DNA from 2 places in the Eubacterium sp. Marseille-QA0814 genome. Region 2 is predicted to be linked to the other one. Evidence: a T-box and tRNA genes for the amino acid it is inferred to sense, from the RefSeq annotation. Region 2 holds a T-box; the other holds one or more tRNA genes.
The links. The T-box of region 2 lies ahead of metG (methionine--tRNA ligase). A T-box ahead of a tRNA ligase gene usually reads a tRNA of that ligase, here a tRNA-Met.
Positions count from the first base shown of each region.

Region 1 (15,432 bases), 1.1 Mb from region 2:
TTAAATTACCACTGTCAGATGAAAACAAGGAAAAATATGCAATCATAACTACAAACAAAGAGGCAAGAAAATATTCTGATGCTGATAAGTATAATGAATTGCAGGCGTGGAAAGAGATAATTGAAGAGTTAAGATTAAAAGGTGTTGAATCAATTACCGGAGAAGATGAAAATGGAGAAGAAAGCAAAGTTCAGATAAAAGGTAGATCAACCAGAGATATACTGACAGAAACAACCGGAATGTCCAGAGGACAAATAAACAAGTTCGAAAAGGTACAGAATAATGCAGATCCTGATTTGCTCAACGCAATGTTGGATGATAACATATCAGTTGGAGTTGCAGAAAAAGCATCGAGTATGTTAAAATCAAGTGAGCAGAAAAAGCTTGCGGAAGAATCAAAACATACAAAAATCAAACCGTCAGATGTTGAAAAGTTCAGGGACAAGGAAGAAACAAAAGAACTTACTTCGGAGCAGTTTGTAGATGATATTGCAAATATAGAAAATGCACTGGCTTCTGGAAAAGTTGTTTTAACGGAGAGAGAAGAAGCAGAGTATCATAAGATTATAAATAAGTTAGAAAAAATAATAGTGAAAGGATAGCCATGCAGAGAACGAGAAAAAATGCAGTTGCATTTTCAGCATACATTACTGAAGAATGCTTAAGGTTGGTAGAATACCTGACAGTCAGGGAAGAATTAACACAGGTTGTATTTATAAGAAAAGCTGTAAGAAATTTTATCAATGGAGATAATCACATAGATCCACGAATTTTAATAAAGGAAAGAACTAATCCAAAATACATAAGGCGTGATGCATTGCTTTGTGGATATATAGATAAAACACAGAAAAAAATACTTGAAGAGATTGCAGAAGAGCAGGGAGCTAATTTCTCACAAGCTTTTTTTCAGGCGTTAGTTAATTATTGTGCTTTACTTATTACGATGGATGACAGCAACATAGAAATAACAAGAAAATAAAATAAATGTTTTGGTTTAGGAAGCAGTTTTGCTTCCTAAATTTTTTAATGTACATAGGAGAATGAAGATATGGGGAAAAAGTATAATCAACTTAGGAGAGAAGACAGAATACAAATAGAAGCTTTGTATGAGTCAGGAATGAAGCCGGTTAAAATAGCTGAACAGTTAGGATATCATTATTCAACGATATATAGAGAAATTAAAAGAGGAAAGACAGTAAGAAGAAATCGTTCTGACTGGTCGGAAAAGAAAATTTACAGCTATGATAAAGGTCAGATTAAATACGAAGAAAATAAACGTAAATGCGGAAGAAAAAGAATAATGCATGAAAAAGATGAAGAATTTATCGAATATGTTGAAATGATGATATCAGATTACCATTATTCACCGGCAGCCATCATGGAAGAAATAAAAAGGGACGGAATGGAATATAAGACAAAGATATGCCTTACAACATTCTATAACTATATTAAAGCAGGTGTCTTTCCAAATGTTGTATTGGCGGATCTTCCATATAGAAGAAAGAAGAAAATCAAACGAAAACAAAAAGTACAGAAAAGATTTAGTAAAGGTACAAGCATCGATAAAAGACCTAAGGAGATAGAAACACGAGAAGAAGTAGGACATTGGGAAATGGATTCTGTTGTTGGAGCTCAGGGAGAAGTAGAGAAAACGCTGCTTGTTTTAACTGAAAGAAAAACAAGAAAGGAAATCATAAGACTTTTAAATAATCATACATCTGAAGAAGTGGTAAAGGCATTAAACAGAATTGAAAGAGATTTAGGCGAAAAGAGATTCAGGGAAACATTTAAAAGTATTACCGTTGATAACGGAACAGAGTTTTCTGACTGGGAAGGAATGGAAAGAAGCAGACGTAACAAAAAACGAAAACGTACTAAAATATATTACTGTCATGCGTACAGAAGCTGTGAAAGAGGTTCTAATGAAAATCTAAACAGAATGATACGAAGGTGGTTTCCAAAAGGAACTAATTTTGATGATGTTTCAAAATCAGAAGTACAAAAAGTTGAAAATTGGATTAATCAATATCCGAGAGAAATATTAGGATGGAAATCATCAGATGAAATGTATAAGTTAGAGCAGGCAATTTAACAATAATAATTAATGATTAATATGTAAAAACAAGAATATAATCCATATAGGGGATAGTTTGGTCTTTTATAATATATAATAAAAACAATATAAGGATTAGAGGGTAAAGATAACTGATTTTTAGATAAATTATTCTGAAAAAAGTTATTTTTTTATTTTGGAAAATTTATTTGCGTTTAAACTTGACATTTACAAAATATTAAAAAAATAAAAAAAGTGCTTGACAATTTTCGCTCAAAAGTATATATTAATAAAGCAGTTTGAAAGCAATGGGATCTTAGCTCAGCTGGGAGAGCATCTGCCTTACAAGCAGGGGGTCACAGGTTCGAGCCCTGTAGGTCCCATTTATAGTTTTCAAATGACAATTTAATAATTAACACTTATGTGTTATTCATTGTGGCGAGATAGCTCAGTTGGCTAGAGCACACGGTTCATACCCGTGGTGTCGAGGGTTCGAATCCCCCTCTCGCTACTTTTTTATTGCCCTAAAATTTTTTTTGTTTTAGGTTTTTTTTTACCAAAACTAAGGGCTTAGATAACTTTTTTCGTTTTTGTACATAATATAATGATTTTATTAAAAAGTGTGGTATAATAAAAGCATCTTTGCGGAAAAATATAATTTAATAGGAGAATACTATGAGAATAGGGATGGGATATGATGTCCATAAATTAGTAGAAAACAGAAAATTAATATTAGGCGGAGTGGAGATTCCATACGAGTACGGACTTCTTGGACATTCAGATGCAGATGTTGTTGTTCATGCAATTATGGACGCTTTACTTGGTGCAGCAGCATTAGGTGATATAGGAAAACATTTCCCTGATACTGATCCGCAGTATAAGGATATTTCAAGTATTAAATTATTGAAGCATGTAGGAAAATTATTAGAAGAAAATAATTATGTAATAGGAAATATTGATGCAACAATTATATGCCAGAAACCGAAACTTGCTCCCTACAGGGAACAGATGGTGAAAAATGTGGCAGATGTATTAAATATTAATGTGAATCAGGTGTGCATAAAAGCAACAACAGAAGAAGGGTTAGGTTTTACAGGGGAAGGACTTGGAATTTCATCACAGGCTATTGTATTGTTAGAGGAGAATATACATAACAGATAGAAGGCAAAATATGAAAGATTATCAATTACACGAAATAAAAATAGAGGACTACAACCAAATAAATGAATATTACAATTTAAGAAGACCGGAGACGGCAGACAGTAATATACTTGATTTGTTCCTTTGGGAGAATTGTTATCCAACATGGTATTTTACAAATGAACATGGATTAATGTGGGTGGCAAAGAGTGAAGATAATCAATACTATTCATCAGTGCCTTGTTGCAGGGAAGAAGACTTGAAAGAATGTTTCCTTGAAACACAGGACTATTTCAACAATGTATTAAAGAAGAAACTAACAATGTACCTTGTTGATAAGAAGGCTCTTGAAACTTTAGATTTGCCGGAAGATGAATATATAGTAATACCTGACAGAACATACTACGATTATGTATATGATGCTGAAAAACTAAGAACTTTCAGTGGCAAAAAATACCACAAGAAGAAAAATCATCTAAATGCCTTTAAGAAAGAATATGAAGGTCGATACTCATTTAAGATTCTAGGTAAAGAAAATGAAAAAGAAATTTTAGAATATTTGGAAAAATGGAAAGAAACAAAAAGTCATGCTGAAGAACATGAGTTTATAGACAGTGAAGCAAAAGGAATCAAATATATTTTGGATAATGAAGAAGTTTTTGATTACAAAATTGGCGGTGTGTATGTAGATGGCAAATTAGAGTCTTTCTGCATAGGAAATTATTATGAACAGGAAGATATGGTTTATCTGCCGGTAGAAAAGGCAAATCCGGAAATAAGAGGACTTTATCAGTATATTTGTAGCCAGTTTTTAATTGAAGCATTTCCACTGGCAGGAAAAGAAAACAGAGAAGACGACATGGGAATTGAGGGACTTAGAAAATCCAAATTATCATATAATCCTATTTATATGGTAGAGAAATACACAATAATTCAGAAGTAGAGAGAGTGGTTATGGTAAGATTACTTGAGAATAATGAAAAAACAAAAATAAGAGATTTGTATGAGCATTGTTTTGAAGAAGATACAAAAGAGTTTGTTGATTACTACTTTGACAAACGAATTCGTGAAAACGAGGTAGTGGTTAATGAAAAGGATGGTGAAATTGTATCTGCTATTCATTTGATTCCAAAAGATGCAGTTGTAGGAAACCTGAAAACAAATGTAACTTACATTTATGCAGTTGCTACATGGGAAAAATATAGAAAAAAAGGATATATAAAAGAAATATTTCAGGACGTTATTTCAAGTATGTTTTTAAATATGGATGTTTTTACATATTTAATTCCATCAAGTCCTGAAAATGCAGAAATATATAGAAAATTCGGTTTCGAATTTGTTATGGACAAGCGGGAAATGATGGAGAAAGAGCATAGAAGAAAGCCAAGCCATTCTGTTATTAGAAGAAAAGCCGAAAAGTCAGATTTAGTAAAGCTATCAATTTTTGCACAGCAGGCAATGGACAGTAACCATCGCATTGCTTTATCAAAAGATTTAGACTATTTTAAGCAAATGCTTGAGTTAGTTGAAGTTGAAAATGGCGAAATAGAGTTGTTTATCCAAAAGAAAGTAATTGTTGGGTACAGAATATTTATAGATGGTGAAATATTAGAAGAAGTGTTAGACAGCAGTTTGCAGACTCTTAGTTGGCAAAGTGATGTTAGAAAACCATACGCAATGGCAAGACTTATTAATATTAGAAAAACATTGAGGTTGTTATCTTTTAAGGATTTTAAAGAAAGAACAATAAGGATTACAGATCCGATTTTAAACGAAAATAATGGATGCTTTAAGATGAATTTCCATCATGGAAGTGTTAAGCTGGACAAAATCGAAAATCAGGAAGATGTAGATTTTGATGTTAGTATTGGAGAACTTACAGCACACATATTTGGCTATAAAAAAATACCAAATTTTCCAACGGTTTGTAAAAAAGACAGCTTTTTCATAAACGATTATGTTTAAGAAAAGTGGTATACTTTAGAAATTGTGGTATTATAAAGAATTGTAGTGTCATAATTAATTAAGTATTTGACTGATAAGATATTAAATTAAAAATATAATGCATATATAGTAATTAGACGAATTTAGTTTGGAGATTAAAATGGGATTTTTAAAATTTTACAAAGAAGAAGTAGAAGTAATAAAGGATAGAGATCCTGCAATAAAAAAAGATATTGAGGCAATATTATATCCAAGTTTTTGGGCAATTTATAATTATAGAAAAGCTCATAAGCTATATTTAAAAGGAAAAGTTTTTAGAGCAAGACGCATATCACAAAGAACAGCCAGAAAGACAGGTATAGAAATTCATCCGGCAGCCCAGATTGGTAAAGGTTTATTTATTGATCATGGTCATGGCGTGGTTATTGGTGAAACTGCAATAATTGGAGAAAATGTTACTTTATATCAGGGAGTTACCCTTGGAGGTACCGGCAAAGAAAAAGGAAAACGTCATCCCACTATAGGCAATAACGTTATGATTGGATCGGGAGCGAAAGTTCTTGGTTCGTTTACAATAGGTGACAACTCAAAAGTTGCAGCAGGCTCTGTTGTATTGGAGGAAGTACCACCAAACTGTACAGTTGTGGGGGTGCCGGGTATTGTGGTAAAACAGGATAATGTTCCGGTTCAGCACAATGATTTAGATCAGGTACACATTCCACATCCTGTACAAAATGAATTAAAGAGATTAAACGATGAAATAGAAAAGTTAAAAAACAAATAGTCTACATAAAGGAGATAATATGAAAATTTACAATACTTTAACAAAGAAAAAAGAAGTTTTTAAACCTATATCAGAAGAACAGGTTGGCATGTATACATGTGGACCTACAGTTTATCATTATGCGCATATTGGAAATCTTCGTAGCTATATTATGGAAGATGTACTTGAAAAAGAGTTGCGTTATGAAGGTTACAACGTAAAGAGAGTTATGAATATTACTGACGTTGGCCATTTATCAAGTGATGCTGATACTGGCGAAGATAAAATGTTAAAGGGTGCAAAAAGAGAACATAAGACAGTTATGGAAATTGCCAAATTCTATACAGATGCATTTTTCTCAGATTGCAAAAAATTAAATATTAAAACTCCTGACGTAGTTGAACCTGCAACAAATTGTATTGATGAATTTATTAATATGATTAAGGTTCTTCTTGAAAAAGATTATGCGTATGTAGCAGGTGGTAATGTATATTTTGATACATCAAAGCTTAAAGAATACTACACATTAACAAGTCATGATGAAGATGAACTTATGGTTGGTGTAAGAGATGATGTAGATGAAGACGAAAACAAGAAAAATAAAACAGACTTTGTATTATGGTTTACAAAATCAAAGTTTGATAATCAAGAGTTAAAATGGGATAGTCCTTGGGGTGTTGGTTACCCTGGATGGCATATTGAATGTTCTTGCATTAGTATTAAACATTTAGGAGAACATTTAGATTTACATTGTGGTGGAATTGATAATATTTTCCCACATCATACAAACGAAATTGCACAGAGTGAGTCATTTTTAGGTCATAAATGGTGCAATTACTGGTTCCATGTACATCATTTAAATGATAAGAGTGGTAAGATGAGTAAGTCAAAGGGAGATTTCCTTACAGTTTCATTATTAGAAAGTAAAGGTTATGATCCTGTTGTGTACAGAATGTTCTGTTTACAGTCTCATTATAGAAAACCACTTCAGTTTAGTTACCAGGTACTTGATTCTGTAGCTGCCGGCTATAAGAAGTTAAGAAACCGTATTGGCAAGCTTACAAATGATGGCGAAATAAATCAGGAATTAGTAAAGGAATACAAAGAAAAGTTCATTGATGTTGTTGGAAATGATTTAAATACAGCTTCAGGTATTACATTAGTATATGATGTATTAAAAGAAGATACTAATGAGGCAACAAAATTAGCTATTATAAATGATTTTGACAAAGTTCTTTCATTAGACCTTACAAAGGGTGCTATTGAAGAAAAGAAAGAAGAAAATATTGACAGCGAATTAGAAACATACATTAATGAAATGATTGCTAAGCGTGCAGAAGCAAAGAAAAACAAAGATTTTGCTACAGCAGACTCAATTAGAGATGAGTTAGCTTCTAAGGGAATTATTTTAAAGGATACACGTGAAGGAACAACTTACCATATTGAAAAGTAAGTTTAGCGAAAATGGAGATAATTCAAAACATGGATTTATTTGAGATAATAAAAAACAAAATGGAGTTAGAGGAGATAACAATTACTGATTATTCTCCTTTGACTTTGGCTTATATAGGTGATGGAATATATGAAATCATCATTAGAACAGTAATTGTTGACGAGGCAAACCGTCAGGTAAACAAAATACATAAGGCAGCTTCTAATCTAGTCAAAGCCCAAACACAGGCAGAAATGATTCATTTAATTATGGATGATTTAACAGAAGAAGAAGTGAAAATCTACAAACGTGGAAGAAATGCCAAGGCAATTACAAGAGCCAAGAATGCATCAATGTCTGATTACAGAGTTGCAACAGGTTTTGAGGCACTAATGGGATGGTTATATTTAACAAAGCAGTCAGACAGAATGATGGAACTTATAAAAATGGCTGTTAGCAGATTTAAGAATAACGAAGAAAATAAGAGAGGTTAATTTTGAGATACGAGGAATTTGTAATAGAGGGACGAAATGCCGTAATTGAAGCTTTCAGAGCCGGGAAAACAGTAGATAAGTTGTTTGTGTTGGAACATTGCAAAGAAGGTTCAATGAACACTGTTTTACGTGAAGCAAAAAAACACGATACGATAATTAATTATGTAAAAAAAGAAAGACTTGATCAAATGTCAGAAACAGGAAAGCATCAGGGAGTTATTGCATATATTGCAGCTTTTGAATATGCAACAGTTGATGATATTTTGAAAAAGGCAGAAGATAAAGGGGAACCACCATTTGTTGTTATTTTAGATGATATTGAAGATCCACATAATTTAGGGGCAATTATCCGTACAGCAAATTTAGCAGGTGCCCATGGTGTAATTATTCCAAAACACAGAGCGGCAGGACTTACGGCAACTGCAGTTAAAGCATCAGCCGGAGCAGTTAGCTACACACCGGTTGCCAAGGTTACAAACATCTCAAAAACAATAGAAGAGTTAAAAGATAAAGGTTTATGGTTTGTGTGTGCAGATATGGGTGGCACAACAATGTACGATTTAGACCTTAAAGGACCTATAGGTTTGGTTGTTGGAAACGAAGGAAAAGGTGTTAGCAGACTTGTAAAAGAAAAATGCGACTTTATTGCATCAATTCCCATGTTCGGAGATATTGATTCATTAAATGCTTCTGTGGCAACAGGAGTTTTGGCGTATGAAATCGTAAGACAGAGAATGAAATAAAAATACAAGCTACTTTCAAATGATTATGAAAGTAGCTTGTATAAATAATAAATAACTGAAATCAAAAAGAGTGCATTAAGTTTTAATGCACTCTTTTTAGCTATAAAGCTGCCTAGGGGACTTGAACCCCCGACCTCCGCCTTACCAAGGCGACGCTCTACCGACTGAGCCAAGGCAGCTTGCCACAACAAATATTAGTATATAAAATTTATATTTTTTAGTCAACAGAATAATTTTCTTTTTGCACAAGTGTGCGTCCTTAATGGAGCACTTTGGGGGAATAAGAAAATGTGGATAAATTTCTTGCTGTATAAAACAGATATGAAATATATTAAAAAAGGTCAAGAAAAAATGTTATATTCATATATTGTAAATAGGATAAATTTTTGATAAAATTTACAAGGAATGATAAATACGTTTCATTGACAAAAATGTTATATGTGATAGTATTAATTGATAGAAACTGAGAAAAGGGGAATACATTATGAACAAGAAAGTTTTATCAGTATTAGTTGACAATACATCAGGTGTATTGAACAGAATAGCAGGCTTATTTAGCAGAAGAGGATACAACATTGACAGCTTAACTGTTGGTGAAACTGAGAATCCACTTTATTCAAGAATGACAATAGTTGTAACAGGTGATGATGACATTCTTGAACAGATTATAAAGCAGATTACTAAATTAGAAGATGTTAAAAGAGTTGATGTTTTAGAACCATCTAATTCAGTAACAAGAGAACTTATTTTAGTTAAGATTAAGACAACACCTGAACAGAGACAGCAGGTTATGGCTATGACTGAAATTTTCAGAGCTAACATCGTAGACGTAGCAAAAGAAAGTGTAATGATTGAAATTACAGGTAGTCAGTCAAAGTTATCAGCGTTTTTAAGCTTATTAGAAGATTACGAAATCTTAGAACTTGTAAGAACAGGTATTACAGGTTTAGCAAGAGGTGTTAAATAAAGTCGATTTAGGAATAGGCTAGGTAAAAAAGATTATTTTATAGTTTAACTATAATAAAATAAAAATATACATATGGAGGCAAAGAAATGTCAGAAGCAAGAATTTTTTATCAGGAAGATTGTAACTTATCATTATTAGATGGAAAGAAGATTGCAATCATCGGTTATGGTAGCCAGGGACATGCACATGCATTAAACTTAAAAGAATCAGGATGTGACGTAATCATCGGATTATATGAAGGAAGTAAGTCATGGGCAAAGGCAGAAAAGCAGGGATTTAAGGTATACACAGCTGCAGAAGCTGCAAAGCAGGCAGACATTATAATGATACTTATAAATGACGAACTACAGGCAGACATGTACAAGAAGGACATTGAACCAAACCTTGAAGCAGGAAACATGTTAATGTTCGCACATGGATTTAACATTCACTTTGGATGCATCAATCCACCAAAGGATGTAGACGTAACAATGGTAGCACCAAAGGCACCTGGTCATACAGTACGTTCAGAATATCAGGAAGGAAAAGGAACACCTTGTTTAGTAGCAGTAGAACAGGATGCAACAGGTAAAGCATTAGACATGGCATTAGCATACGCATTAGGAATTGGCGGAGCAAGAGCCGGAGTTCTTGAAACAACATTCAGAACAGAAACAGAAACAGACTTATTCGGAGAACAGGCTGTACTTTGTGGTGGTGTATGTGCATTAATGCAGGCAGGATTCGAAACATTATGTGAAGCAGGATATGATCCAAGAAACGCATACTTCGAATGTATCCACGAAATGAAATTAATCGTAGACTTAATTTACCAGTCAGGATTTGCAGGAATGAGATACTCAATCTCAAACACAGCAGAATACGGTGATTACATAACAGGACCAAAGATTGTAACAGAAGATACAAAGAAAGCAATGAAGAAAGTTCTTTCAGACATTCAGGACGGAACATTCGCAAAAGAATTCTTACTTGACATGTCACCAGCAGGCCGTCAGGTACACTTCAAGGCAATGAGAAAGTTAGCTTCAGAACATCCATCAGAAAAAGTTGGAGAAGAAATCAGAAAACTTTACAGTTGGAATGACGAAAGCGGCAAATTAATCAACAACTAAGCGAAGGCAATTATTTCAAGCGAACGCTTAAAATAAAACAGAAGCAATCCCAGAATGATGCTTGCATCAGGAAGAGGTTGCTTCTGTTTTATTTTGGCGACGTTCATTTGAAAAATGCGGCTCTTTGTCAAGCATGGGGGTAACCCAAGTTTATAACCAGGTTGTGAATAACATTCATAACCTGGTATTTTTAAATCGAAGTCATTAGAATCCTGTTTCTAAAATTCTCAAAATTTCTAAATCCATAAGCATTTCGCTTAATCACCTTAATCTTATTATTTGTACCTTCAGTAAATCCATTAGAATATGGACAATCAAATGCATTGAGTATGCGTCGGCTCCGCTTGAAATATTTTCTTTTAAATGAAAGCATTTCCTTTTGAATGCGTTTTCTGACATTTTCCAAAGCCCACGTAACGTATCTGACTACGTGAAATCAATCAATAACAATGGTGGCATTAGGAAAAAATGTTTTACACAACAATCACAATGACATCTGCGTTTGGAATAAAAAAGTAATACATTTTTTCCGAGTATTGGAGTATCTTTTATAATTGATTTACGATAGTCGTGAACCTTGTTTGTTATGGCACCACAATTTGGACAAACATGATCACGTCTTTCTAATTTGAAGGAAATACATATATTTTCAGGTGTAGATTCCACATTTGTTATAATTAAGTCTTTTATTTCTAAGATATTTGATATAAAATCATTGTTAGGCATAGGCGACCTCCTTTGTGTTATTTTGTGGTGATTTAATTATAATGGATTTGGGTGTCTATGCCTATTTTTTTATGTAAAAATATAAAGGCTCTAAACTTTCCCCCCAAGTAAAGTTTAGAACCTATATAGATATCAGTTTGCAGGGGATTAGTAAAATATTTTTAAATTGTTCATAGACATTGGTGTCTAGTGAAAGATATTTGGTATTTCTCGCTTTACATCGTGTTCTTACATTCCTAAATAGAGTAACCTGTAAGTGTGAGGGAGGAGTAAACTGGATTCGAAGAAAATAGGATTATTTTTAGAACAACTTCGGAAGGCAAAGGGAATGTGTACATAAGCAGTTTTTTGAATATTAATATTGACAGATGCCATGTGAAGTTGGACTTGACAATATAGGAAGGAAAGATTACTATGAAATTATAATCAGTAACAGAGAGCGGAAAAAAGATAATGGAGTATTAGTCAAAATACTATAAAATTTTATTGGTCAATTAAGCATACTAATACAATAAATATATGTATATTCACGGAATACAAAAAGCATAAATAATATGTACGAACATGTGCTATAATAATTATTCAAAAAGTATGCGAAATTTATTGATAAAAACAAAATATAAAATCAAATTATTTTTGTTGAGATTCATATATGGAGAAATAAAAATGGCGGATTTGTAAATAGTTGGAGTTGTCAATTATAAATGACAAGATGACAGAACTAGGATGTCAAATATGAGAAAAAGGGGGTTTTTACCATAGAGAATTCACAAAAATATTATATATTACTATTAAATTTATGGTGTATAAGTAGGTAAATATGAGTAAATTTGCAAAGCATTTAATAGTTGGTATGTTAACGATGCTGTTTCTTAGTTTTACGGTCACGATTTATGCAGAAGAGCACGATTTGGTAATGTATGATTATGTTAATAAGACAGAATATCAATATTCTTCGCAAATAGATTTCGACGTAACAGAGAAAACAAAAGTGGCAGAAAAAAATAGTGAAAAAGTTGCATTAGAATATAGGAGGAATGTTGAATGAATAAAAAAAGAATAGTATACTTACTGTTAATTGTAATGTTTTGTCAATTAGTTAGTATACAAGAAAGTAGTGCTGCAACAAAAGATAAAGAAATAGGATTTTCAACTAAAAAAATAACTGTTACAGAGGGAAAGAAAATCAATATAAGATTAAAAAAAACAACAAAAAAGTTAAATGGAAAGTAACAAATAAAAAAGTAGTTAAATTAATAAGAAAAAAAGGAAAAAGAAACAATATAATTACGATAAAAGGTAAAAAAAAGGGGACATGTAGGATAACGGCTAAGTGTGGGAAAAAGAAATATAGTATTAAAGTTATAGTAAAACCAAAGGAAGCAAACATTAGTAATAGCAACAAAAAGATTGAAGCAAAAGTGGTAAAAAATGTTATTTCGAAAACAGATGATTTAGAGATAATAGTTAAAAATATAGGAAAAGAAACATACTATATTAGTCACGAACCGGGCAGATTAGAAAGAAAGGAAGGTAGTAATTATGTTGAATTAAAATTGAAAAATAATGTAAATTGGATAGAAACTGCCTTGATTTTATGCAGTGGTCAGGAGAAGAAAATAAATATTCCGATTAATGCATATTACGAGAGTGTAACTTCAGGCAACTATAGATACACTAAAAAAATTGGTAAAGAAAATGTAAGTGTTGAATTCAAAATAGATTAATTGGTAACTGTGTGTGAAATATACGAGAAGAAGACTTGGCAGAATATTCAAATTTGTTCCCTAAATATTTATAGGAAACAGAGAGGCTCTTTGTCAAGCATGGGGGTAACCCAAGTTTATAACCAGGTTGTGAATAACATTCATAACCTGGTATTTTTTATGCTATTCAGGCAAACGGCCTTCGTACATAATGCTCAATTCTCCATACACCTGAGCCCAGTTTCTTAAGGTCGTTGTCCATTTTTTCGTTGCTTCAAAGGTTGAAAGGTACAGTGCTTTCAGCAATGCCTTATCACTTGGAAATACACTTCTCTGACGATTAAGTTTCCTGTATGTTGAATTTAAACTTTCAATGGCATTGGTTGTATATATTACTTTTCGTACAGTATCTGAAAATTTAAAAATAGGCGATATCACATCCCAGTTGTCCTTCCATCTTTTCATGGAGTTCGGATACTTCGGAGTCCATTTCTCAGTTACCCTGTCTAATGCTTCGAGAGCCTTTTCTTCATTAACTGCCTGATATATTGTCTTAAGGTCTTTCGCAAAGGCTTTTCTGTCTTTGTCGGGTACATATTTAAGAGTATTTCTCACCTGATGAACTATGCACCTTTGATATTCTGTGTTTGGGAAAGCTGCCGATATGGCTTCCTTTATGCCACTTAAACCATCGGCACATATAACAAGAATGTCTTTTACACCTCGGTTTTTTAATTCATTCAATACAGACAACCAGTATTTAGAGCTTTCATTATCTCCAACACTTATGCTTAATACATCCTTTTTTCCATCCACTGTAATTCCAAGAATTACATAAGCAGCAAGTTTTCTTATTATTCCCTCATCCCTTACAGAATAATGAATGGCATCAATGTAAACAACAGGATAAACGTCATCTAATGGTCGGTTTTGCCAGTCCTCGATTTGTGGCATTATTTTATCAGTCACATCAGAAATAAATCCTTCTGATGTTTCAAATCCATAAATATCCTCAATTGTGTCGGAAATCTGTCGTGTTGTCATTCCCTTTGCGTACATTGAGATTATTTTCTGGTCAATGTCTGAAATGTCTTTCTGACGTTTCTTTACAATCTGTGGTTCAAAAGTAGAACGACGGTCCTGTGGAACATCGATTTCCATGGAACCATAACTGCTGTTGACACGTTTTGACTTGTAACCGTTTCGATAATCATCGGATTCTGAACGTTGTGATTTTGAATAACCCAAATGGTCATCCATTTCAGCTTCCATCATTTCCTTGATTGTGCCTCCAAGAAGATCTTTTAATGCATCCTGGATGTCTTCAGCTGTCTGAATGTCATATTCATCCAATAGCTGGTGGATGATGGCACGTTTGCCATCAGTCATTTGTACCTTGTGTACTTTTTTTCTTTCTCTTGCCATAATTAAGGCCTCCTATAATAATAAATTTTATCATAGAAGGCCTATTAATTATATTTAAATATTTAATTTACAGAAAAACTTTCACACTCTCGAATAACATTCATAACCTGGTATTTTTAAATCGAAGTCATTAGAATCCTGTTTCTAAAATTCTCAAAATTTCTAAATCCATAGGCATTTCGCTTAATCACCTTAATCTTATTATTTGTACCTTCAGTAAATCCATTAGAATATGGACAATCAAATGCATTGAGTATGCGTCGGCTCCGCTTGAAATATTTTCTTTTAAATGGAAGCATTTCCTTTTGAATGCGTTTCCTGACATTCTCCAAAGCCCACGTAACATCGATTGTGCTAGCACAAAGAAAACTCTCTTTTTCCATTCCATATATCCTCCAAATAACGTATAATATTATTTATACGAAAAGGAGCATATCTATGAAATTAAAAAACGTATTAATCACAGTAAGCGATATAGAAGAATCTAAAAAGTTTTACCATGACTTATTTGGTTTAGATGTTATTTTAGACACAGACGGAAATATAATTTTAACCGAAGGTCTTGTTCTTCAGGATATAAATATTTGGAAAGAAGCTTTGAATGGTGATGTGATTTTGCAAAATAATGCAAGTGAACTATATTTTGAAGAAACTAATATAGAAAATTTTGTGGATAATTTAAAACAAAAATATCCTAACATTAAGTTTGTAAATGAACTTACAACTTTTAACTGGGGACAAAAGATGGTAAGGTTTTATGATTTAGACGGAAATTTAATTGAAGTGAGAACACCAATGTAGGTAGGTTTTAATAATTTGAAATTAAGAAGATTGAAAGGAGTAGCAAAATGAGTGAAGTATTAAAAGAAATGAAGGAAAGAAGAAGTATTCGTAAGTACAAAAGTGAAATGGTTCCACAGGATGTAC
Region 1 is NZ_CBCPMG010000001.1:766,705-782,136, reverse strand. Features, by position in the region: gene ACQY63_RS03685 (ParB/RepB/Spo0J family partition protein) at 1-602, shown strand, start outside; gene ACQY63_RS03680 (hypothetical protein) at 605-979, shown strand; gene ACQY63_RS03675 (IS30 family transposase) at 1,049-2,092, shown strand; tRNA gene ACQY63_RS03670 (tRNA-Val) at 2,364-2,436, shown strand; tRNA gene ACQY63_RS03665 (tRNA-Met) at 2,491-2,564, shown strand; gene ispF (2-C-methyl-D-erythritol 2,4-cyclodiphosphate synthase) at 2,729-3,214, shown strand; gene ACQY63_RS03655 (DUF2156 domain-containing protein) at 3,225-4,136, shown strand; gene ACQY63_RS03650 (GNAT family N-acetyltransferase) at 4,148-5,158, shown strand; gene cysE (serine O-acetyltransferase) at 5,298-5,921, shown strand; gene cysS (cysteine--tRNA ligase) at 5,941-7,353, shown strand; gene ACQY63_RS03635 (Mini-ribonuclease 3) at 7,383-7,826, shown strand; gene rlmB (23S rRNA (guanosine(2251)-2'-O)-methyltransferase RlmB) at 7,829-8,569, shown strand; tRNA gene ACQY63_RS03625 (tRNA-Thr) at 8,676-8,748, opposite strand; gene ilvN (acetolactate synthase small subunit) at 9,054-9,536, shown strand; gene ilvC (ketol-acid reductoisomerase) at 9,623-10,648, shown strand; gene ACQY63_RS03610 (transposase) at 10,839-11,054, opposite strand; gene ACQY63_RS03605 (transposase family protein) at 11,075-11,374, opposite strand; gene ACQY63_RS03600 (hypothetical protein) at 12,195-12,422, shown strand; gene ACQY63_RS03595 (hypothetical protein) at 12,419-12,607, shown strand; gene ACQY63_RS03590 (immunoglobulin-like domain-containing protein) at 12,571-13,101, shown strand; gene ACQY63_RS03585 (IS256 family transposase) at 13,264-14,505, opposite strand; partial or broken gene ACQY63_RS03580 (transposase) at 14,622-14,762, opposite strand; gene ACQY63_RS03575 (VOC family protein) at 14,944-15,306, shown strand; gene ACQY63_RS03570 (nitroreductase) at 15,354-15,432, shown strand, end outside.
Region 1: it encodes a tRNA-Met, which carries the amino acid that the T-box ahead of metG (methionine--tRNA ligase) is inferred to sense. The anticodon was not compared.

Region 2 (15,432 bases):
CATCAACCACCGGCTTTTCATGAGCAGTTAATTTGATTACTGCAGAATCCACATTAGGTCTTGGCATAAAACATGACGCTGATACATTTAACTGCACCTTAGCATCTGCGTAATACTGAACCGCAAGAGATAAAGCACCATAATCTTTTGAACCGGGACCTGTCTGCATTCTGTCGGCAACTTCCTTTTGTACCATAATGGTAATACTTTCAATTGGGACCTTGCTTTCAAACAAGCCCATAATAATTGGTGTTGTAATATAATATGGCAAATTAGCTACAACCTTAATTGGCTTTCCATTATTCTTTTCCTGTGCAAGAGCTTTAATGTCCAGTTTTAAAACATCCTGATTAATCACTTCTACATTATCATATTCAGACAATGTATCTTTTAAAATTGGAATAAGCATTTTATCAATTTCAACAGCCACTACCTGACGCGCTGCCTCACATAAATACTGTGTCATTGTTCCAATTCCAGGTCCAATTTCAAGGACGAAATCATCCTTTGTAATATCAGCCGCACTTACAATGCTCTCTAATATATTAGAATCAATTAAAAAGTTTTGTCCAAATTTTTTTTGAAAAGCAAAACTGTATTTATTAATAATTTCTTTAGTTGCACTAGGCGAACCTAAATATGCCATATAATACCTCACTAATTACTTCTATAATTAATATAAAATTAATTTAAAACTTTAATTTGCTTTAATTCACTAATCAAATTTATATTTGATTTTGTACAATTCCGTATAACTTCTTTGCATTTTCGCTTGTTATGTCAATTACCTCATCGGAACTTATACCTTTAATTTCAGCAATTTTACTTACAACATAAGGGAGATTAAATGAATCATTTCTCTTACCTCTGTTTGGAACAGGTGCAAGATATGGACAATCTGTTTCTATAACCATTCTGTCCATAGGCATATACTCCACAACTTCCTGAAGTTTTTTTGCATTATTAAAAGTAACAACGCCGCCAATTCCAAGATAAAATCCCATATCTAAAAACTGCTTTGCCATTTCTTTAGTATATGAGAAACAATGAATAACTCCGCCAATTTCATCTGCCTTATTTGACTTCATTACATCGTATGTATCTTTTGCAGCATCTCTACTGTGAATAATAATTGGAAGTTCTGCTTTTCTTGCAATGTCCATCTGTCTTTCAAAAGCTGCAATCTGCTGCTCCCTATTGTCATTCCAATGATAATCCAATCCAATTTCACCAACAGCTACAATCTTAGGTTTATACACGCTCTTAGCTAACCAATTATAATCATCGTCAGTTAGCTCAGCCACTTCGTCAGGATGTACTCCCAACGCTCCGTATACATATGGAAATCTTCTAATTAAACCTATTGTGCTTTTACATGATGCCATTGAAGCTCCAACATTAACAATATACTCAACTCCTCTGTTTCTCATTCTCTCTAAAAGTTGCTCTCTGTCGTCATCAAAAGCCTCGTCATCATAGTGAGCATGTGTATCAAAAATCATTTTATTTCCTCCTGATGCTAAAGCACTATTGCTTTAATGGGTTCAGGGACAAAGCCCCGAACCTACATATAACTTTAGCAGATTTCACTTCCTGCTACAATATCCTTATCAACTGTTACAACAGAAAGATTTCCTTCGTCATCTCCTGCTGCAAGAATCATACCCTGTGATTCAACACCACAAAGTTTACATGGTTTTAAGTTAGTAATAACAGCCACTTTCTTTCCAACCATTTCTTCAGGCTTATAGTATTTTGCAATACCGGAAACAATCTGTCTTGTTTCTGCGCCAATCTTAATCTGTGAAACTAAAAGTTTCTTTGCCTTCTTAACAGGCTCGCACTTAATAACTTCACCAACCTGAATCTGGATTTTGTCAAAGTCATCAATTGTAATTTCAGGCTTCTTTTCAACTTCAGGATATTTTTCTCCCTGAACTTCTGCCTTCTGTGCTTCCTCGATTTCCTTAACTTTTTCCATTACTTCCTTCTGGTCCATTCTGGCAAAAAGAATTTCAGGCTTTTCTACAACCTTGTTTCCTGACTGGTATTTACCAAATTCAGTCATATCATCAAAAGCTCTTGGTGCACCGTTAATCTGTGCTAAAATCTTTGCTGATGTTTCAGGCATAAATGGCTCAAGTAAACTTGCACCAATATTAATTGCTTCAATTAAATTGTAAAGAACTGTTGCAAGTCTGTCCTGCTGTGTCTCGTCCTTTGCCAAAGCCCAAGGCATTGTTTCATCAATATATTTGTTACTTCTCTTAAATAATGCAAAAATTTCTGTAATTGCATCTGCAACACGTAATTTATCCATTTTTTCTGCTGCTTTAACAGGTGCTTCTAATACAACTTTCTTAAAGTCTGCATCAACGTCACCTTCTACACCCTTGTTTTCAACAACGCCGCCAAAATATTTATTTGACATTGAAATTGTTCTGTTTATAAGGTTTCCTAATGTATTTGCAAGGTCTGAGTTCATTCTCTCAACCATTAAATCCCATGTAATAGTTCCATCATTTTCAAATGGCATTTCATGAAGTACAAAGTATCTAACTGCATCTACGCCAAAAATACTTGCTAAATCATCAGCATAAATCACATTACCCTTTGACTTACTCATCTTACCATCACCCTGCAATAACCAAGGATGTCCAAATACCTGCTTTGGAAGTGGAAGGTCAAGTGCCATAAGCATAATTGGCCAATAAATTGTATGGAATCTTAAAATATCTTTTCCAATTAAATGAAGGTCTGCAGGCCAATATTTTTCAAACATTGGATCACTGTTTCCATCAAGGTCAAATCCTAATCCTGTAATATAGTTTGATAATGCGTCAATCCATACATAAACTACGTGGTCCGGATCAAAGTCTACAGGAATGCCCCACTTAAATGATGTTCTTGAAACGCACAAATCCTGAAGTCCCGGAAGAAGGAAGTTGTTCATCATTTCATTCTTTCTTGATTCAGGCTGAATAAATTCAGGATGAGTGTTAATGTGTTCAATTAATCTGTCTGCATATTTGCTCATTCTAAAGAAGTAAGCTTCTTCCTTTGCAGGAGTTACTTCTCTTCCACAGTCAGGACATTTTCCATCAACTAACTGTGATTCTGTAAAGAATGACTCACAAGGTGTGCAGTACATTCCTTCATAATATCCTTTATAAATATCACCCTGATCATATAATTTTTTAAAGATTTTCTGAACCTGTTTTTCATGGTCAGGGTCTGTTGTTCTAATAAATTTGTCATATGATGTGTTCATCTGATCCCAGATTTCTTTAATAACACCTGCTGTTTTATCAACAAATTCCTTTGGTGTTACTCCTGCTTCTGCTGCCTTTATTTCGATTTTCTGTCCATGTTCATCTGTTCCTGTCTGAAATCTTACGTCATATCCCTGCTGTCTTTTAAAACGTACAATACTGTCTGCCAAAATTGCTTCGTAAGTATTGCCAATATGTGGCTTGCCTGATGTGTACGCAATTGCTGTTGTTAAATAATATGTTTTGCTCATTTTACTTCTCCTTCTACTATTTTTCTGAAATCCCATTTTATTTCTACACTCTCTACAGTCTAACTGTGAAATTTATCTAATAGAATTTCCTTTTATATGAAAAAAATCCCTCCCGTCTTCTTGTAAAGACGAGAGGGTTGACTTCGTGGTACCACTTTACTTTATCTGAAATTTCATTATCTATTCATAATCAATCATCAAAATATCTTCAATGAAATATGTTAAACTTTCAGACCTCATTAACACTATAACGGGTGTAACCGTTGACGGCTCATATAATATACTCACCTTCACCGCTCCAGGGCCATCTTCAACTTTCACTCCACTGTTCCTTTTCACCAACCAGAACTCTCTGTTAGCTTTGTTAGAGTTTACTCTTCCTTTCAACGCGTTTGTCATACCCACTAATTCTATTATTTTATAGGTAGTTTGTCAATTATGTATTTAGTAAAATCGTGGAATTTTAGCTGGATTTATACCTACACTAATTTCCATTATTTTTACAAAAAATATAACTGTATCGATTTACAAACAACAATTTTTCTGATTTCTCCTTTTTAATCTCAAAAGTGTCATTCTCATACTCTATTAAAATTTTCTTTGTATCTTCATCATAATATGCATTATAACCATTTTCTTTAAGTTCCTTAAGCACGCTTTCTTCTGAATCAAAACTGCTAAATCTATAAAACTTGTATCCAAAATAATCTTTATGATTCTTTAACTTTATTGATACTTCCTGATTATTTTCATTGACCACAACATACTGCTCATCATTTGAGAATTTTACAAAACCAATGCCTACAGCACTAACAACTATAACGCCGATTATAATTAATAAAATTGATATTGGTCTTTTTTTATTTTTTGTAACCTTTTTCACAATAAAGCAAATAAGAATTATTACAATCAATGCGATTAATGCAAGACATATCTCCATAATTTTTACCAATCTTTCCTGTATAAATTTTATTATATCTTCATGGTTGTATTAAACGAACCTATTTATCCAAATCAGAAATATATTCACCTTCCTCGCTAACAGATACACCTGCTTTTTTGATATACACATTGCCGTTTTTTATAATAAAAAATATCTTAAAGCTCTCTGCATTCTCAGTCTTTTCTGATTTTGAGGAATTCTTTAACTTTCCACTAAAAGTTTCATTAATCCAAACTGTTTTTTCATTCCAGTCTGCTTCATCCCATAAACCTTCAGCTTCTTTTACGTCTAAGCCATCATATTCCTTATACATATCTTGTACATAATCATATAATTTCTTCCCAGCCTCACTGTCTATGGCATCACTATCTATATTTCCCTTTATAGATTCTGATACTATTTTTTCTATGTCGTGATAATATTCCTGATGTCTGTAGTCATTTATACAAAATATTGCCACTGTCATTAGGCATAAAATTATTATACCTATAAGAATTCTTTTCTTAGACATAAAATGCCCCTTTCCTGTGTAATGTTATTTAAAAAATATTATCCCACTCTCTATCTGCATTATATTTGCTATGATATATTCTTTTAATTTCATACCCAAAAGAATAACACAAAAAGTCATCTTTTCCTTCTTTGCTGTCTCCTATATCAACTCCCCATTTTTTTAATTCCTTCTTATTATCAAAAACTATTTGCTATTTTTCTGTTATTCTTTTTTTTCTTATTTTATCAAAAAAGCCTCAAAAAACCTATCCTCCTAGATTTTTTGAAGCTTTTCACAAAACCAACTGCCAGTGTTTATTCAAAGCGCCAAAGCCGCCATCCTCTGCCTGTTGATTCCTTTCTTTTGTTCTTCATTTTCAACCTAGCGCTCGCTAGTCATTTTCATTCTCTCTTTTACAATGCCCCAAATTAACACTACAAGAATCATCAAATACGCCCACACTAATATGTTGGATAATTTTTTGATTAACATAAAAATTATCAAGCTTATGCTATAGAAAAGAAGCGCTCTGTTTTTAAATACTTTTTTCTCGTTTTCAGATAATCTTCTATTATCATTTTCAACCGGACTAAATATCAATATTAATACTCCCAAAAATAATGCAATTAGTCCCTTAACAATTATCGGCAAGTATAACATTTTATAACCAAGAATTATCAATGTAAACAAAATGGTGGACATTACGACACATCTTGGTAAAGTTTTCGCATGATAGCCACCTGCATAAACTCTAATAGAAATAAAAGCGATTAATATAACCGCTCCCGGAATAAGTTCTCTCATAAGAAAAGATATAACAACCATTCCCAATATTTCTGCCAATGTAATTAATCCATATTTTACGCCGAATGCGATTATGTCTGCGTCTTCCCTTTTAACATCGCTATGCTGAATAATAAAATTAGTTAGCATGTTTGTCATTTTATCTATTTCCTTTGTAGTTCTTTTCATTTGTTACTTCATGGTAATTTTTAAATCTTACCAATTAAATTTTTCCTATTTGAATTTTCTAAGTTTTTCTGCTCCCTTTGGAAGTTCCGGCTGATGTAAAAAAGCAAAACAACCTGTTGTTGCAACACCAGATGTTACTGTAACAGCTACAGCAGCTAAAACATTTGCAAAGCCTTTTATAAATTTTTCCTTTTTCATAATGTTTTTCCTCCTTTCCTTTTTATGCCTTATACGATAGCACATTTTTGCCCCAAAAGTTCACTTTTGCGATAAACGGTAGTTTTTTGGGAATGAACGACACTTTTTTCTTGCAATTTAAGAAATTTTTCTTGTTTTTTCTCGGAATTTGTAGATTTATAAGTAGCATAAAAGGACTTCCTATCATATAGAAAAAGCTACTTAAATATCCTAATAATAAAATTTAAGCAGCTTTTCAAAATAAAAACTTTTTAAGGTTATCTTTTTACATGAAAATGCACATTTTTGTTTTGAACATATTTCCATCCTGCTCTGCATCATATACACTTTCGTACTTATTCAAAATTTCTTTTATGTTTTTGATTCCATACCCATGATTTACTGTATCTTTTTTGGTTGTCTTTACATTGTTCATATCCACTTTATTATTTGTAGTATTATGTATCTCAATGTCTAATTTGTGTTTTCTATAGGTTATATAAATTTTTATGTACTTTTCTTCTGTTTGTTCTGCTGCCTCAATGCTGTTATCAAGGAGATTTCCCAGAATAATATTGAAATCATAAAATGATATGTCCAGTTTTTCCAGCAGTACAATTTCTGTGTCTACTTTTATGTCCTTTTCATACATTTCCTGAAGTTTGTAATTTAGTATGCTGTCAATTACTATATTTCCGGACTCTATATATTTGTTTGCCTGATTAAAGCCTGCATTAATTTCCTGCAAATACTTGTTAAGTTCCTCATAATTTTTACTTTCACTTAAAGTTTCCAGCATGGAAAAATGTTTCTTGAATTCATGTTTTAATGCTCTGATTTTTTCAACAGAATCATTCATTGTTTTCAACTGTTGTTCCTGATATTTTGTTTGTAACTCCAGCTCTCTACTTTTACTTTCTAACTTGTAATTTTTCGCCACCTCATCATATAAGTAGAAAACGAAAACATTTATAACAATCAAAATAATTACACAAGTTATAATTGCAACATCATTGTGTGTTATATTTCTACAAAATAGATAAAACATTACTATTGATGATATTGGTAGGAATATTGATATTATCCAATATACTGCTGAAATATGTTCTCCGTCACGTATGTTGCTAAAGTTTCTCAACAACAATACTACAACAAGCTGAACGATTGGAAGGCACACTGTTCCTGTTAATGAATAATACTCATTTCGTTGGAATACTTCCGGGGTAAAGGCTCCTACACCAAATGCCACTATCCCTTCAGACAAACACATTGTCGCCATAAATAGAAATACAGATGCTATTTGTTTCTTAACTGTTCCTTTATATGTAATAGCCGTTACGATAATTCCTAAAAAAGAGCATACTGTATTTAATACCGGAATATTAAATAGTAAATATGGAAAAGATATGAGACAATATGTTATAAAATATGCCATATAAGATTGTATCCTATTAGTTCTCTGTTCTTTGAAAAAACCTTTACATAATATATCTATTTCATATACCTGTAAAATTCCTGTTGCTAAAAAAATTATAGTTTCCATTATCTAAACGAATCCTCCTCGTACTTAGACCATATTTCTTTTATTTTTTGTACATATTTTCTGCCAACAGCTATAGTTTTTCCATTACTCAATATAAGATTTTTATTAACATAACGTTCTATATACTTTGCATTTACTGCATAGGATTTATGACACTTAACTATGTAATACATGCCAAATTCATCTTCTATGTTCTTGATGCTTCCTCGAATTTGTGTCATCTTTCCATCATTAGTATATACATCCAGATTTTTCTCACGAGCCTCAATATAAATTATATCTCCAATGTATATACCCTTCTTCACACCGTTTTCATTGTACTTTAAAATTGCTCTATTGTTTCTATTTCTATCCACATATTTTTTCAAATCATTGAAAACCATTTCTTTTTCTATAGGTTTCAAGTGAAAATTCTGCGGTTCCAAATCAAACAGCTTTTCGCAATAAATATTTTTACCTGAAATAAATACTATACTTACTAAGCGTTCATCATATTTTTCTACAATAATTTTTCCTAAATCAATTCCTGTTTTTTTCGGTAATTCTATATCTAGAAATATCATGTCGAAAAAATATCCTGTTTTCATTTTTTCAATTAAAGTCTCTGCACTATAAAAAACGTCCACTGTTATATCGACACTTTCTATAGTTTTGTATTCCTTCACCCATTTTTCTATTTTTGTACAACAACCTTTATCGTCATCACACACTACTATATGCATACAGATTCCTTTCTCCTGAACACTTTTTTACATTTATCCTTTTGTCTGTACAATTTTTCATATAATCTTTATTTTATCATTATTTATGAATCTTTTCGACCTTATTTTTCTAATATTTTAAAATATTTATTGACTACCTACACTATTTTTTTGTATTTATCCTATGAGCTTTTTGCATAATTTGACATATTACTCCTTTTTTTTGTACAATTATCTAAGTTTATGTAACGTTTAATCAGATTCTTATAATTCTTTTCATATAATAATCTGTTTAAATATATTTTAATAATAATTTAGGAGGGGGATAACAATGGCAAAATTTTGTATCCACTGCGGTAAACCGCTAGAAGACGGCGAAGTGTGCAACTGCCAGGATAATGTAACAACTAATCCAAATGCACAAAACTCTAATAATGAAACTACAAACCCAAACACTTGCAACCCAGAATCTGACATTAATTCTGTAAATGCAGAGAGCTCCATTGCTTCTGAAAATAATAATTCTTCAAGCAATAAAGATAAAAATCAGAATAGCAATTCACAGTCAGCAACTAATGAAAATGCAAACAGTAACTCCTCAGATACTAAAGCAACTTTCGAAGCTGGTAAAGCAAATGCTGTTTTTGAAAAGTTTAAATTCATCTTTTCAAAATTCACAAGTTTCTTTAAATCACCAACAGGTATTGCAAAAGAATTCGCAGATAAGAAAGATTCTACCTACGGCATCTTAATGATTTGCACAAATATAATCGTAACATTTCTTATGTTTTTTATACTTATTAGTACAAGTGCAACAGCTTTATACCGTATACCTATTTTGGGTTCGCTTATAAGTAATTCTGCTTTTTCAGTCTCACTTATGTTTGCTTTAATATTTGCAGCTTACTATTTTGCATTGGCTGGTTTACTCGTTTTAACAACAAGTACATTCTTTAAAGGTTCGATGAAATTCAGCGATGCTGTTTCATTAGTAGGTGTTAATGCTTTTATTAATACTATCGTACTTGTGGTTTCAGTTATATTAATGATGATTATTCCGCTTTTGGGAATGTTAGTTTTATATGTCGGAATGATATATGCATCCTTAATGTTTATAATTAGCTATATTGATTTAGCTGATATTAGCTCTGACAAAAAAGGATATGCTTTATTAATTTCTTTTGTTTTAACTATTGTTGCCGTTGCGATTGTAGCTTCAATGGCTGCATCAATGGTAGGTTCATCTATTTCTAATAGTTTAGGCGGATATAGTAGCTATGATAGTTATAGTGACTGGGATTTTTAATTGGAAAGCAACATTTTTCCTTTCGCACGAGTGTGCTTCCCTAGTGGAACGTTTTTTATATAATAAGAAATTCTAAAGGAATTTCTTATTATATAAAAAAAACAGCGGGCCACCCGTAGGTGAAACCCGCCTATTAGAAAGAGATTGTGAATTAGCAATCAGCCATTGTCTTCCCTTCGCCTGTAATTGAAGCAAAATCTGAATTGAATACATCGATTGCTGCATCAATTGCCTTATTCTTAATAAGGTTTTCAATAACTTCGCAACCAATTGTTGCTGCACCAATTCCGTATTTTGTAAGTTCAAGTACCTGCTGTGAGTTCTTAAAGCTTGCTGCAAGAACTTCACATGGAAGATTGTTATTTTCAAAAATATCCTGGATATCCATAGCAACCTGTACGCCATTGTATCCAAAGTTATCTATTCTATTAATGTAAGGTGCTGTGTATTTAGCTCCAGCCTTTGCAGCTAAGAATGCCTGCATTGGTGTGTAAATAGCAGTAGCTGTAATATTTACTCCCTGTGGTGCTAAAGTCTTCATAGCCTTTAAGCCCTGTGGAGTTGTAGGAATCTTTACAAATGTATTTTCTCCTAATTTTTCTCTAATAACGCCAGCTTCTTTAATCATTCCTTCAGCATCTTTTGATACTACCTGTACGTGAAGCTCGCCATCTTTTCCAACGATTTCTCTAAGTTCTGATAAAACTTCGTAAGGATTTCTTCCGCTTTTTGCAAGAATTGATGGGTTAGTTGTTACACCATCACATGGATATAAATCCCAAATTTCCTTAACCTTAGCTATGTTTGCATCATCAATAATAAATTTCATTTTGATACCTCCAAATTTTCTCTTTCTTTATTGTTTATTTAAATTAACATTAAGTTAATTAGGTACATATTAATCTTTAATTTCAATTTTTATCTGTAATTTATTTTAGATATTGTGACCTTTGTCTTCTGCACTTACACTATATTTCTAAAATGAGATTTTTTACTCCATTATCTGTAGCAATTTTTCCAAATGCTCTCATTTGTTCATCGCTATATAACGGTGGGTTATCTTCAAAACAGAACTGCTTGTCAACCATATCATATTTTGCCTGTGCTAATGGATTGTAATTAAGTATCTCGTACTTAACATCAGGATAAATATCTGATATGAATCTTGCAATTCCTGCAATGTTTTCTTCACTGGTAGTCATTCCCGGAATCAAAGGTGTTCTTATAATTACATCCTTCGCTTTCTTTGAGGATAACAACCATTCCAAATTCTGTTTTATAAGTTCATTGTCCACACCGGTATATTTCTTATGGTCTGCTGAATCAATAATTTTCAAATCCGCAAAAACATGATCAATATACTTCATTGCTTCCTGATATATTCTTGTTGGTATGTGAGAAGCAGTTTCAATTGTTGTAGCAATGTTCTTTTTCTTTAATTCTTTTAAAACTTCAATTGCAAACTCATGCTGGTATAAAGGTTCACCGCCCGAAAGAGTAACTCCACCACCGTACTTAAAAAATGGTGCATCTTTGCTGGCCTCTTCTACAACTTCCTCTACTGTCATTTTCCTTGAATCCATTGTCAATGCAACTGCCGGACAACTATCAATTATATGTTCCCAATCTTCTTCCTTAGAAACATCTAATTTAATCTTGCCCTCTTCTTCTGTTACACCACCATTTTCTGACAGGTGAACACAAGTCTTACAATGAATACACTTGTTTGGAAAATATAGTGGTCTTTGCTTTATGGAAATGCCTTCCGGATTCTGACACCATACACAATTAAGAGTACACCCTTTTAAAAAAATTGTAGTTCGTATTCCATTACCATCATGTGTTGAAAATCTTTTAAAATCAAAAACATATCCTTTCATATGACTCATCCCTTCCAAACACTTTTATGTTATCTCCGGTGGTTCAACCACCGGAGTTTTTTAGATATCGTTATAACTTGTTCTTGCAATAATTTCATCCTGTAATTCTCCTGCAAGTTCTACGAAATATGCTGTATAACCTGCAACACGAACTGTTAAGTTTCTATACTGTTCAGGATTCTTCTTAGCTGCTAACAAGTCTTCTTTATTAACTACGTTGAACTGAATATGTGGAATTTCTAAATCTACAAATGTTCTAAGCATCTTAGCAAACTTATCAATTCCGTTCTCTGTCTTAAAGAATTCAGGTAAAAACTTCATATTAAGAAGTCCACCGTTTGTTGTCCAGTTCTTATCAAGTCTTGATACTGATTTAAGAACTGCTGTAGGGCCATGTTCGTCACGACCATATACCGGTGACATACCACCATCTGCTAATGGTGTTCCTGAATATCTTCCATCAGGAGATGCACCAACATTTTCACCCATAGGTACATGCGCAGAAACTGTATACATTCCTGTATGATATTTTCCACCACGATAGTTTTTGAAATTTCCAATTCTTTCTCTGAAATATCCTGCCCATTTTGCTCCTAATTCATCAACCCATTCTACGTCATTTCCGTATTTTGGAACTTTGTTAAGAAGCATTGTTCTAAGGATTTCATCGTCTTTATAGTTTGTCTGAAGGGCTTTTAACAATCTTTCCTTGCTAACTTTTCCTTCATCATATACTAACTGTTTAATTGCTGCCAAACTATCTGCAAGGTTTGCAATCTGAATCATCTGAATGCCTGATAAGTTGTATTTTGCTCCACCTTTTGTTACATCCATTCCCTTATCCATACAGTTTTTGATTACTGATGATAAGAAAGGTGTTGGAAGAAGATCCATATGAGCCTGTTCAACCTGTTCACATGCGAGAATCATCTTATCCATAAAGTAATCGATGTTTTCCTTGAACGCTTTCTCTAAATCTTCAAATGTATCAAATGTTGTTAAGTTACCTCTGTCAGGTGCCAACTGTTTTCCTGTTATTAAGCACTTACCATTATTTAATGTAAGTTCTAATGCCTTGTTTAAGTTAAACATTGCTGCGTCAGACCAGCCTAAGTTATCTCCCTGTGTTGTAAGTTCTACACAACCAACAATTGCATAATTTCTGGCATCCTTTTCTTCAACGCCTAAATTTTCAATCATTGCTGGAACGATAGCCTTGTCATTAAAGAACTGTGGCATACCACTTCCTAAAGAAACAACTTTAATTGCCTGTTTCAATAATTTATCACTTGTCTTTTCACACAATCTTACTGAAAGGTTAGGTTGTGGAAGACCAATGTGCTCCTGTGCCTTTAAGAATAAATATGATAATTCATTTTCAAAAGCTTCTCCGTTTTCATCCTGACCACCAACTGCAATATTAAATCCAATTGGGAAACCTGCGAAGAACTTGGCACTGTTTTTATTTCTCATATAAACAATCTCATTGAACTTAAGCCATAAGCTTTCGATAATTTCAAGTATTGACTGATTGTCCGCGATTCCTGCATCAATATCATGCTTATAATATGGATACATAAAATTATCGGCTCTTCCCGGTGAGAAAGATGATGCATTTGATTCCATCTGTAAAATAACGAATAAGAACCATAATGCCTGAGCTGCTTCATGAAATGTTTCTGCCGGTCTCTTTGAAATGTTATCGCAAATCTTTGCAACATTTCTCATGTTATCAGCCCATTCAGGATTTTCATCAGCCTGCTCGTTTAAAAGGTCACGATATCTCTGTATAAAATTAATTGTTCCTTCCATAACAGTTACAACACTCTTATAGAAAAGTTTCTTATCTTCGTCTGTTTCCTTTGCATAATGTTCTTCAGCCTCAGCCTTTAATCCAGCCGGCCCTTTCTTTAACCAACCTTCACAGTCAGGGTTAATATGTCCCTGTGCATGGTCTTTCTGGTTAATCTTAACAACCTTTGCAATTTCATCAATTTCTTCACCATATCTTGATCTGAGAACATCCTCTAATGATTTTCCCTGCCAATATGGATAAATAACATCTCTAAAATATTTAATGTCATCTTCATTTACGTTAAATTTGTCCTGGGGTCTTGTTGGAAGAGTTTCAAATTCCTTATCTACCCATGTGCTACCGCTCTCTGGGAATACTACTCCATATCTAACTCCTGCTGTTCTATTTCCAACAATTAATTCTTCTGGTTCAACGCTTATGTTTATTTTCTCAAGAGCATTCTTAAGTGAATATGCTCTCTGCATAATTCTTGGTTCTCCCTCATGCTCTTTGTATGTGTCTGTAATAATTTTTGCCTGCTCTATTGAAGCATATCTAGGAAGAGATAACATTCTATTCTTCAATGTTTCAATTCTATCTGTTTTGATTAAATCACTCATAGTTCCACCTCCTATTTGATAATTTAATTGTACATCCCTGTTTAACCTAAGTCAACGATTTTTTATTGTTTTTTATTACTTTTTATTGTTTTTTATTGTTTCTAGTTAAAAAAAGTCCCATTTTTTATACATTTATTATGTTTTGTATGGAAAATATGTATTTTTTTCCATCATATACTTTTTTATTTTTATATTTTTCCGCTCTTATCTTATAGTCAATATTATACAAAAATCTACATTGTTTTAAAAGAAAAACGTCACATTAATTAATCTGATTTTTTCACTAAATCAAATTCATTAATGCAACGTCTTATCTTAATTTGTAGTTGTAGTTTTCCTAATATAAAACTGTTACTTTCTTGTCTGACAAATGCTTTTGTACTTCTTCACTTGGTTCTTCATCTAAAATAATTCCTTCAAATTCATCTATTGAAGAATATCTGTAATTACCTTCTCTTGCAAACTTAGTGCTTTCCATTAGCATATAGCATTTCTCACTATTTTCCATAATGACTTTTTTGGTTAATGCATCGTCTGTTGTATATGTGTAAACTTTGTTTCTCTTAATGTCTACACCTACAACTCCCATGAATGCCTTGTCAAAACTGAATTCGCCAATTTGTTTATTAGTATATGAACCAATAAAGCCATCACGTCCTCTGTTCAACTTACCACCTACGAAAATCAAATTGGTATCTAAAGATGCTGTAAAACCAAGCATTACATCAATCATGTTAGTTGCAACAGTAACATTAAGGTTAGCTTCAACAATTAACTTAATCAACTCTATATTAATAGTTGAGATATCTAAGAAAATAAAATCTCCTTCTTCTATTAACTCAAATGCTTTTTTTGCAATTTTCTTTTTTTCCTCAACGTTTTTTCCTTTACGTTGAGAAACATAGAGTTCATGAGTATTGACTCTGTTTCTTACTGCTCCACCGTATGTTTTCTTAAGCAGTTCTTTCTTTTCTAATAATGATAAATCTTTTCTAATACTATCTTCAGTGACTTCGAACATTTCACTTAATTCTTTTACTAAGACAGAACCATTAGCATTCACCATCTCTACAATTTTATTTTGTCTTTCCCTAGCTAGCATAATTTCCTCCTTAGTATTGATAGTTCTATTTTCATTTATTTTTCAGTATTTGTCAAATACTCTTTTATTGTTTCTCCAACACCACCATCTTCATTAGAAAGTTTTGTTACATACTTTGCCGCTTTTTTTGCAAGTTCGTTTCCTGATACCATAGCGTAGGACTCTTCGGCTTCTGTCAACATTGTTACATCATTTCCTGAATCACCGAATGCCATTACATTCTTCATGTCTACACCAATCTCGTCACAAAGGAACTTAAGTGCTTTTCCCTTGTCTGCACCAACTGCTGTAATTTCAACATTTCCCTTAAAGCCGGCTGTTATAACTATATCTGTTACTTTTTCTAAATCCTTATATAAATCTTCAATACATTCTTC
Region 2 is NZ_CBCPMG010000001.1:1,842,579-1,858,010, forward strand. Features, by position in the region: gene rsmA (16S rRNA (adenine(1518)-N(6)/adenine(1519)-N(6))-dimethyltransferase RsmA) at 1-646, opposite strand, end outside; gene ACQY63_RS08515 (TatD family hydrolase) at 726-1,502, opposite strand; gene metG (methionine--tRNA ligase) at 1,577-3,523, opposite strand; T-box leader at 3,645-3,919, opposite strand; gene ACQY63_RS08525 (hypothetical protein) at 4,008-4,463, opposite strand; gene ACQY63_RS08530 (hypothetical protein) at 4,525-4,977, opposite strand; gene ACQY63_RS08535 (accessory gene regulator ArgB-like protein) at 5,341-5,931, opposite strand; gene ACQY63_RS08540 (cyclic lactone autoinducer peptide) at 5,977-6,129, opposite strand; gene ACQY63_RS08545 (sensor histidine kinase) at 6,395-7,651, opposite strand; gene ACQY63_RS08550 (LytR/AlgR family response regulator transcription factor) at 7,651-8,373, opposite strand; gene ACQY63_RS08555 (Yip1 family protein) at 8,684-9,658, shown strand; gene ACQY63_RS08560 (transaldolase family protein) at 9,810-10,487, opposite strand; gene ACQY63_RS08565 (glycyl-radical enzyme activating protein) at 10,627-11,538, opposite strand; gene ACQY63_RS08570 (glycyl radical protein) at 11,599-13,953, opposite strand; gene ACQY63_RS08575 (DeoR/GlpR family DNA-binding transcription regulator) at 14,291-15,055, opposite strand; gene ACQY63_RS08580 (Cof-type HAD-IIB family hydrolase) at 15,091-15,432, opposite strand, start outside.